One region of the Shewanella zhuhaiensis genome, then DNA from elsewhere that is predicted to be linked to it. Evidence: riboswitches for the same ligand, from Rfam matches in the RefSeq annotation. Region 1 holds a riboswitch; the other holds the start of a gene.
What was found. A riboswitch is a leader RNA that binds a small molecule or an ion and turns the genes downstream of it on or off. The one in region 1 is predicted to bind thiamine pyrophosphate.
Positions count from the first base shown of each region.

Region 2: another riboswitch for thiamine pyrophosphate. It lies ahead of MJ923_RS17985 (TonB-dependent receptor); the one in region 1 lies ahead of thiC (phosphomethylpyrimidine synthase ThiC).

Region 1 is NZ_JAKUDL010000002.1:645,310-649,495, reverse strand. It holds gene thiC (phosphomethylpyrimidine synthase ThiC) at 1-1,842, opposite strand, end outside; TPP riboswitch at 2,134-2,232, opposite strand; gene MJ923_RS08480 (hypothetical protein) at 2,364-3,611, opposite strand; gene trhA (PAQR family membrane homeostasis protein TrhA) at 4,157-4,186, shown strand, end outside.
Region 2 is NZ_JAKUDL010000008.1:67,635-71,820, reverse strand. It holds gene pnuC (nicotinamide riboside transporter PnuC) at 1-120, opposite strand, end outside; gene MJ923_RS17990 (hypothetical protein) at 124-384, opposite strand; gene MJ923_RS17985 (TonB-dependent receptor) at 442-2,631, opposite strand; TPP riboswitch at 2,689-2,794, opposite strand; gene MJ923_RS17980 (YcfL family putative periplasmic lipoprotein) at 2,959-3,357, opposite strand; gene MJ923_RS20905 (PaaI family thioesterase) at 3,438-4,186, opposite strand, start outside.

The DNA of each region.
Region 1 (4,186 bases):
GGGGTGCTTGTTGGCCGCATTCTCTAAGCTCGCTGCGTTCTCTAAGCTCGCTGCATAGTCGCGTACGTCCTGAGTGATCTTCATCGAGCAGAACTTGGGGCCGCACATGGAGCAGAAATGGGCCACCTTGGCCGACTCCTGCGGCAGAGTCTCATCGTGATAAGCACGGGCGGTATCCGGATCGAGCCCGAGGTTGTACTGATCTTCCCAGCGAAACTCGAACCGTGCTTTGGAAAGTGCATTGTCGCGGATTTGCGCGCCGGGATGCCCCTTGGCCACATCGGCCGCGTGGGCGGCAATCTTATAAGCGATAAGGCCTTGTTTTACATCTTCCTTGTTGGGCAGGCCTAAATGCTCTTTGGGCGTCACGTAGCAGAGCATGGCGCAGCCATACCAGGCAATCATGGCCGCGCCAATGCCTGAGGTGAAGTGATCGTAGCCCGGGGCAATGTCGGTGGTCTGGGGGCCCAGGGTGTAAAACGGCGCTTCGTCGCAGTGCTGAAGCTGCTTGTCCATGTTCTCCTTGATGAGCTGCATGGGAATATGGCCCGGGCCTTCAATGATGGTTTGCACATCGTATTCCCAGGCGATTTTTACCAGCTCCCCAAGGGTTTCGAGCTCAGCAAACTGGGCTTCGTCATTGGCATCCGCAATGGAGCCCGGGCGCATGCCATCCCCAAGCGACAGAGACACATCGTAGGCGGCGCAAAGTTCGCAGATCTCACGGAAATGGGTGTAGAGGAAGTTTTCTTTATGGTGGCTTAAGCACCACTTGGCCATGATGGAGCCGCCGCGGGACACTATGCCGGTCACCCGTTTTGCAGTCATGGGCACGTAGCGCAGCAGCACGCCCGCGTGGATGGTGAAGTAATCCACCCCCTGCTCGGCCTGCTCAATCAGGGTGTCGCGAAACACGTCCCAGTTAAGATCTTCGGCGATACCGTTGACCTTCTCCAGCGCCTGATAGATGGGCACAGTGCCAATAGGCACCGGTGAGTTACGCACTATCCACTCGCGGGTCTCGTGAATATAACGGCCGGTGGACAAGTCCATCACGGTATCTGCGCCCCAGCGGGTGGACCACACCAGTTTTTCCACCTCTTCCTCGATAGAAGAAGTCACCGCCGAGTTACCGATATTGGCATTCACCTTCACCAAAAAGTTGCGACCAATGATCATCGGCTCAGCTTCGGGGTGATTGATGTTGGCCGGAATAATCGCCCGGCCGCGGGCTACTTCGTCACGGACAAACTCAGGGGTAATGGGTTTGCCCACCAGAGCGCCAAAGGCTTCGCCTGGTTTTTTGCGGTTAAGCTGCTCATCGGTGACTTCATCGCGGGCCATGTTTTCGCGAATGGCGATGTATTCCATCTCAGGGGTGATAATACCCTGACGGGCATAGTGCAGCTGGGTAACCCACTTACCTGCCTTGGCGCGGCGCGGCTTTGGCAGCACGTCAAAACGGAGGTGATCCAGCCCCTCATCGGCGAGGCGCTGCTGGGTAAAGTTGGATGAGGCGCTGTTAAGCTCTTCGGTATCAGAACGCGCTAAAATCCAGCCTTCACGCAGCTTGGGCAGGCCTCGGCGCACATTGATGTCGGCATCGGGGTCTGAATAGGGACCGGCGCAGTCGTACACCTTGATGGGTGGGTTGGCCTCAAAGGTTTCTTCGCCGCGCACGTTCACAATGCGGGTATCGGTTTGATGGATTTGGTGCATGCCCACCTGGATATCAGGCCGTGAGCCTTCAATGAAAATCTTTTCGGAATTGGGGCGGCGCAGCGGCTTTAAGTTATCGATAAAGTCCTGGGCTGCTTTACGGGTTTCGCGGCGGTTTGACATCAGCAATCTCACTTTTGGTTTCAAAATGGAGTTGCTTGTCGGGGGAGAAAATTGAGCAGTTGAATCAGCGGCGACGACAGTTTTGCAGTGTTTTCAGCGCTGTCTGGCGTCTCATTCACCCCGGTTGCCTGGCAAACTCTCCGCGTATTTCAGCTGAGATGTTTCGTTGCTGGCCACTTTAGTCTTCAGCTTGCGGCGGGCTTTCGCCTCATGTTCCGGCTTATCTTTCGGTTTATTTTCCGGTTTATTTTCCGGTTTATTTTCCGGCTTAAGCTGCTGACGCTAACTGGGGTGGATTTGATGCTTGTTTCCTTCGCAGGTTCTAACCTGATCAGGTTCAACGGATCCCGAATAAACGGTCTCAGCCCTAAGGCACTCCGACAAGTGCTGGCAGTATAGGCTTAAGCGAAGGCCAATGACAATAGCCACGAAGGGGAAATTTATTCATATGAGCAGTGAAGCGTTAATCAACTTATTTTTATATACATATACCAATTAGCTTCCTTTGCAATGAAGATATTTCAACGCAAATCTTGCTTGCCCATCAATGCAAGGTACTTGTTGATACCTTCTTTAAGCGCCTTTTTTACCCTGTCCTCACCACAACGAAACGGAAAACCCAGATTCTCGGCATGGGGATTAATGGGCGTTGGCACCTTCACCACCCGATAGCAGGTATCGCCGGATTTCACGATGCGATTGGGATCGATGTCGGAGTCCAGGGTATTGGGTTTATAGAAATCATCGGCACTTGGTACCAGCAGCACTTCCATCTCGGGCAGTAGCTCTGACATGCCACGCCCCGCCGCATTCATGTGAACGGTCTGCTCGTCGGCGTAACTCTGCGATAAGGCATTCAACGCCTGAGCGTTTTGGCGCGCCATAAAACGGCTGGCGGGGGTCGAGAAATCAAGCTGACTCTGCTCAGATGGTGCGGGCGTCTCTATCGGCGGCAGAGATTCCCGCCGAGCCTTCTGCACCGGCTCAACTGCAGGCTGTGCTGGAAGCGGTTCATCCTTGATAGGGTCAGGCTCTTTTGGCGCTGCAGCCAAGGCAGGCTCGACAGGCGTTTTTTGCTCGTTCACTTGCACACGCTTAACCTGTTCGAGTTCGGGTTCGGGTTTGGATTGGAGTTTGACTGCAGCGGGGTCCGGATTCGCCTCTGGCGGCTGTTCAATTGGCTGTTTTGGCGCGCTGAACACCAAATAGGATTGCAACGCCTTGGGCTGGTTGGCGCGCTCATCCAGCACCGCGCTTAATGAACCCAGCTGCGGTGCCAACTGCCAGGCAAGCAGCCCCAAAACGGCAAGGTGCACCAGGGTAACGGGCAGCAGCAATTTAAGCGGCAGTGTCTGCCTAACGTCGATTCTGTCTCGCGTCTGGGTTTCATCCTGCCTTACTGTGTCTTCTTGCGTTACGGATCCGGCTTCCCGTTGTGTAAGGGCCGTGAAGGCGGGAAACAACGCTGAACCGCTTTCATGGTCAGTGCATTCAATACCAGGGTTAAGATTGTCACCGTCTCGTACAGGCAAAGCCGTCGATGTTAAGCGCAGCTGAGGCAATTCATTTGGGGTTCGGGTTGCAAACAGACTCAGCGGTGCCATTGAGCCATCATCCAGCCTGTCCTGTTGATGGCAGTGCCGATGGGCATACATAGGCTGCGGCGCAGGTGGCAAGGAGCAGCCCAATCCGTTCGATTTATCCTCTTCAGCACATGCTTCGTGGCCACCGGATTGAATGCACGCATCCTGCATACCCGGTGTTTTCAATTGGGGATTGCGGCTGGAGTCATTGCTGTTACTGCTGTTGGTCAAACGCCTTTCCTTTTCCCTGGGCTCTTGCGTGAGCTTTTCCCTGATTTTCTGGCCTTTTGGCTGGGCTCGGTTTTGCTTTATTTGTGCTGGGGGCTTAGTTTCTTGCTCGAGCTTCAGCCTTCAGTGCACCTGAGACTGTGAACTGTGCCCAGAATCCGGTGCCAATGTCGCTTCTTTTGCCCTGAAACCAGTAGCTGAACTTACCAGGCGAACTTAATTGCAGCGCCTGATAAATCACCCGCTTAAAGCCGCCATTAACCATATCGCTATTTGAACAGAGGCAAGCTGCAAAAGTTCCTGATTGGTTATCATCTCGCGCAGCCTGCTGCCTATCTTAAAGGGGTGAGATTTTGCTTTGCCCAAAAACATGCGATTCAATACATTGATTTAAAACAGATAAAAATATTTAAGCGTACACTTGTACTCTTTTTTGTGGTGTTTGCGGAAAGTGAATGTTAGATTAACGACTCTAATGCCAAGCCCTATCCCAAGAGTTCATCATGCCGTCAATGCAAGCCAGCAGCGTATCA
Region 2 (4,186 bases), on a different contig from region 1:
CAGCAGCAGGTAGGCCAGCGCCAACACCACGGCCACGGCTTCCCATACTGACAACGCCTGCATTTCACCAAAAGCGCTGTGCAGGGCGCCGCCAATCCAGCCCCAAAAATCCGCTTGCATGCTTTACTCCGAGTGGGACAAGTCCAGGGCGCCGCCGATGAACTTGCACACAAACACGGCCTTGCCGAACTTCTCATGGGCCGCTTGCATCTCGGTGGCGAGCATGGTCATCACCTCCTGATAGTCGCCCTGAATCTGAGTTGCCATGGCGTTGGTACGACGGGTGATGCCGGGATAGCTGTCCAGGCGACCGATAAACCAGCGGATAGGTTCAAGGTAGTTTTCATGCAAGGGATACATGCTGATTTCAGCGGTGAGTTTCATGTGCTTGTCTCCAACGGCGCCCGCAGGCGCCGGATAAAAGATAAAGTGCCGTCTGGTTTAGAGTCTGACATCCACAGTCAGGCCCACACTGCGTGGGTCGCCATAGCGGATATACTGCTTATCGGCCCAGCCATTGTCTGGCTCGTTACCGAAGTAGAAGCCTCGGACACCATATTGCTCATCGAGCAGGTTACGGCCCCACAGATACACAGACCAGGTATCGCCTTCATAACCGGCACGGGCATTGAGCACAGAGTACGCCTCTGACACTGAGTCATTGGAGTCAGAATAGTAGAACTTGCTCTTGCCATTGGCATTGAGATTGGCGAAAAAGCCGCTGTCACCACGCCAGGTGGCACCCACAGACCAGGTCCAGTTTGGCGCATGGGCCAGCTCACGGCCGCTGAGATCAACCACAGTGCCGTATTTGTCCTGATAGCTGTAATCACCGTACTCGGCCTTGAGGTAGCCCAGACTGCCATAAAAATGCAGATTGTCGGTGGCGTACCAGTTGGCATCGAGCTCGGCGCCATAATTGGTTGAGCTACCGGCATTTTCAGTAAACAGGATAAAACGCTGTGGCCGCTCTGGATCCTGCTGCGATGCAGAAACCTGCTGATCCTGCCTATCCATGAAGAAGACTGCCAGATTGGTGCCCAGGTTGCCATCGAGGAAGCTGGATTTGAGACCTATTTCGTAGTTGTACAGGACTTCGGTATCAAACTCTTTCTTGTCGGCAAACTCGGCCGGCAGCGACATATTAAAACCACCAGCCTTGTAACCACGGGCAATTCGGCCATAGAGGTTATGGCTGTCATTCAGCTGCTTGCCAAGGGCGATATGACCACCCCACATGGTTTCAGACGGGCTGAAGGCATCACCGGCATCATCCACGTAATCGGCATCGCGGCGCTCAACCCGGGCTCCCACCGACAGATTCAGGCCATCGCCAAAGTCGGTATCAAGCTGACCAAATACTGCCAGGTTACGGGCATCGTACTCGGATCGCAGGGTTTCATCAGCCCAGCCGTTGTAGAAAGAGGCGAGATCGTTATCTTCATTCAACTGCATGCCGTAAAGGCCAAGCAGCCAGTCGGTACTGCCGCCCAAAATGCGCCCTTCCTCTTTACTCGCCAGACGAAATTCCTGGGATACCGTAGTGCGATCGCCGCGCTTATCCCAGGTGTAGTCGTACACGCAGGGCTCGGTGCCAATCACATTCCAGTTATCGTCATAGGCTTCGCACTCGCGGCTGGCCCAATATTCTGGGTTGGCCCAGTCACCGTCGTAGGCGTGTCTGTGGTCGGTGCCGGCAAAGCTGGTGAGCGAGGTCAGTTCGGCAGAACTGAAACCGTCGTAATTGAGCTTAAGGCCAATCCCGGTAGTGCGCTGGGCATCCACGCCGGGCTGATCGGTCAGGGTATTAAAGCCGTTGTTGTCCAGCGTCCAGGCATCGTAGCCGTTGTCAAAGTCGGCATGCAGCAGGGTGAAATCCACCTGGGTGTTATCGCTTGCATACCAGCGCACCTTGGTTCTCAGGCTCAGTTCATCACGCTCGTTGGTGTCGGAGCGGTCAAGGAACAGGTTGTCGCGGAAACCATCCTGATTGTGCTGTTGCAGCGACACCCGGTACAAAAGCTCACCCGAGTCCATCATAGGGCCCGAGCTGAAGCCGGAGAAAGTACGCAGATTGTCAGAACCCAGACTCAGCTGAGCGCCGTGCTCAAACTGCTCAGTGGGGTCGTTGCTTTTCAGGTAAATCAAGCCCGCCAGCGCATTGGCGCCATAGCGGGTGCCCTGGGGACCACGCAACACTTCCACCTGCTGCATATCGTACATGGACGACACCATACCAAGGCCAGAAAGATCAATATCATCAATCAGGTAACCCACAGAGGAGTTCGGAGCGCCCTTGTATTCTTCCTGCTCACCCACACCGCGAATTTGGAAATAACGCGGGCGCGAGGTGCCGCCGGACCAGTTGAAGTTGGCCACGGCGCCAAGAATGTCTTCAAAGTGCTGCGCGCCTTCATCTTCAAGCTTCTGCGCATCAATTACGGTGACACTGGAGGGAATTTTTTCAACCGCCAGACCACGGAAATCGGCGGTGACCAGCATCACTTCCATGGGCGCTTCAGCGGCAGGCTCATTGGCCATAGCCACAGGTGACATCACAGATGCCACGGCCAGGGCGACCGGCGCCAGACCAAACAAGGGGAAACGGGAACTGCGGGATGGTGTAAACATGGGGACCTCAACAAAAATGTTTGAGATCCGGCAAGCTCGGAGCGGCAAGAATATACGTTGCTATCTTAGGCCCATTCCTACGCCGGTATCAGCCGGATCAGGTTCTAAGGGTTTGTCGGTAGACATCTCAGTCCGCCTGCGGCGGACACCCCTTGGCACGGCCAATTATACGCTTATCCATCACAAAGATGATACTTTTGTTGCAACGGCTTTGATGAAATTTACCGCAGTGGCGCCATTTTTGTGACCAGCGGCCAGGTGGGATGAATTCGGCCCATAAAAAAACACCGGCCAAGCCGATGTTTTCAGTTATTCACGCGCCGAAGATCAGTTCGAAAACGCCTTACGTACATAGACTTCAAAGCGGCTGGCGCTTTGATTGGGCGCGACACTGCTGACCTGTTGCTGCTGCATGCCATGCAACTTAAGGGACTGCCAGCTTTGGCCTTCCCCTTCAACCAAAATCCCCTGGGCGTCATACCAGCTGAACTTGTATTGCAGCCTGAGATCGGTCGAAACCTTGCTGGCGATGAGCGCCGTCCCTTTGAGCATATCGCCGCTGCCAAGCAGACTGAGATTAGTTACCGAGACTTCGCGGCCAAAAGTGGCGTTATCGACCCGGGTTTCGCCGCTGGAGGCCACAGAAACCCCGGCGGTATGTTTGGCACAGCCTGCCACACCCATGGCCAGCACAGCTGCCAGCAACAATGTCATTCCTTTTTTCATCTTGCCTCCCGATTAACGAATTCCACCAGAGTGCCACGACCTTGCTGAATCCAAGCTTATCGACCTTGCTATCCGCGTTATCAATCGATAAGGAAGTGAGCACGCGCGGTGGCAATCAGCTGCTTACGGTTGGTTTGCCAGCAGTTAATGTTCACATTAGCCACCCTGCGCCCCTGGCGGGTGATGATGCACTCGGCAAAGGTGTCCTTGTGCAGCCCGGCCCGCAGATAGTCGATGGAAAAGTCCACCACCTTGGGCACTCTGGATGTTTGCATGAATACCATCAGCTGCACAATCGCCGACATTTCCATAAAACCGGCAATCACGCCGCCATGGATAGCAGGCAGCACTGGGTTGCCAATGTTGGCGTCCCGCGCCGGCAAACGGCACACCAGTTCATCCCCGAATCGCTCCACCGCCATGCCGATAAAGCGGGCGTAAGGCACCTGCTCCAACAGATGACCAAAGTCATTAAGCTCAGTAACCCGGCGAACGATTTCTTTGACGTCCATGGGCGCTGAGCGGGTGGCTTCGTCCTGACAGTGAGAAAGCTCGGTCACTTCCGGCCCAAGCACTATATCATCTTCAAGCAGGGCGCCGCGGAACTGCTCACCGACCATTTCCGGACTGATGCGCATAAAGGAGCCCACCGCATGGGCGATGGGTTCGTCTATGCTGTCCTGATAGGCAATGGCGCGGGTAAAGGCAATGTTGCTGGATAAGCGATAACACTCGGCAAAGGCATACACAGGCTTGCCGGGTTCGGCCGGACGCATGTAGTCCACCCGCAAATCCAGGGTGGGCGAAATCTCCAGGGTGTTGAATTTCT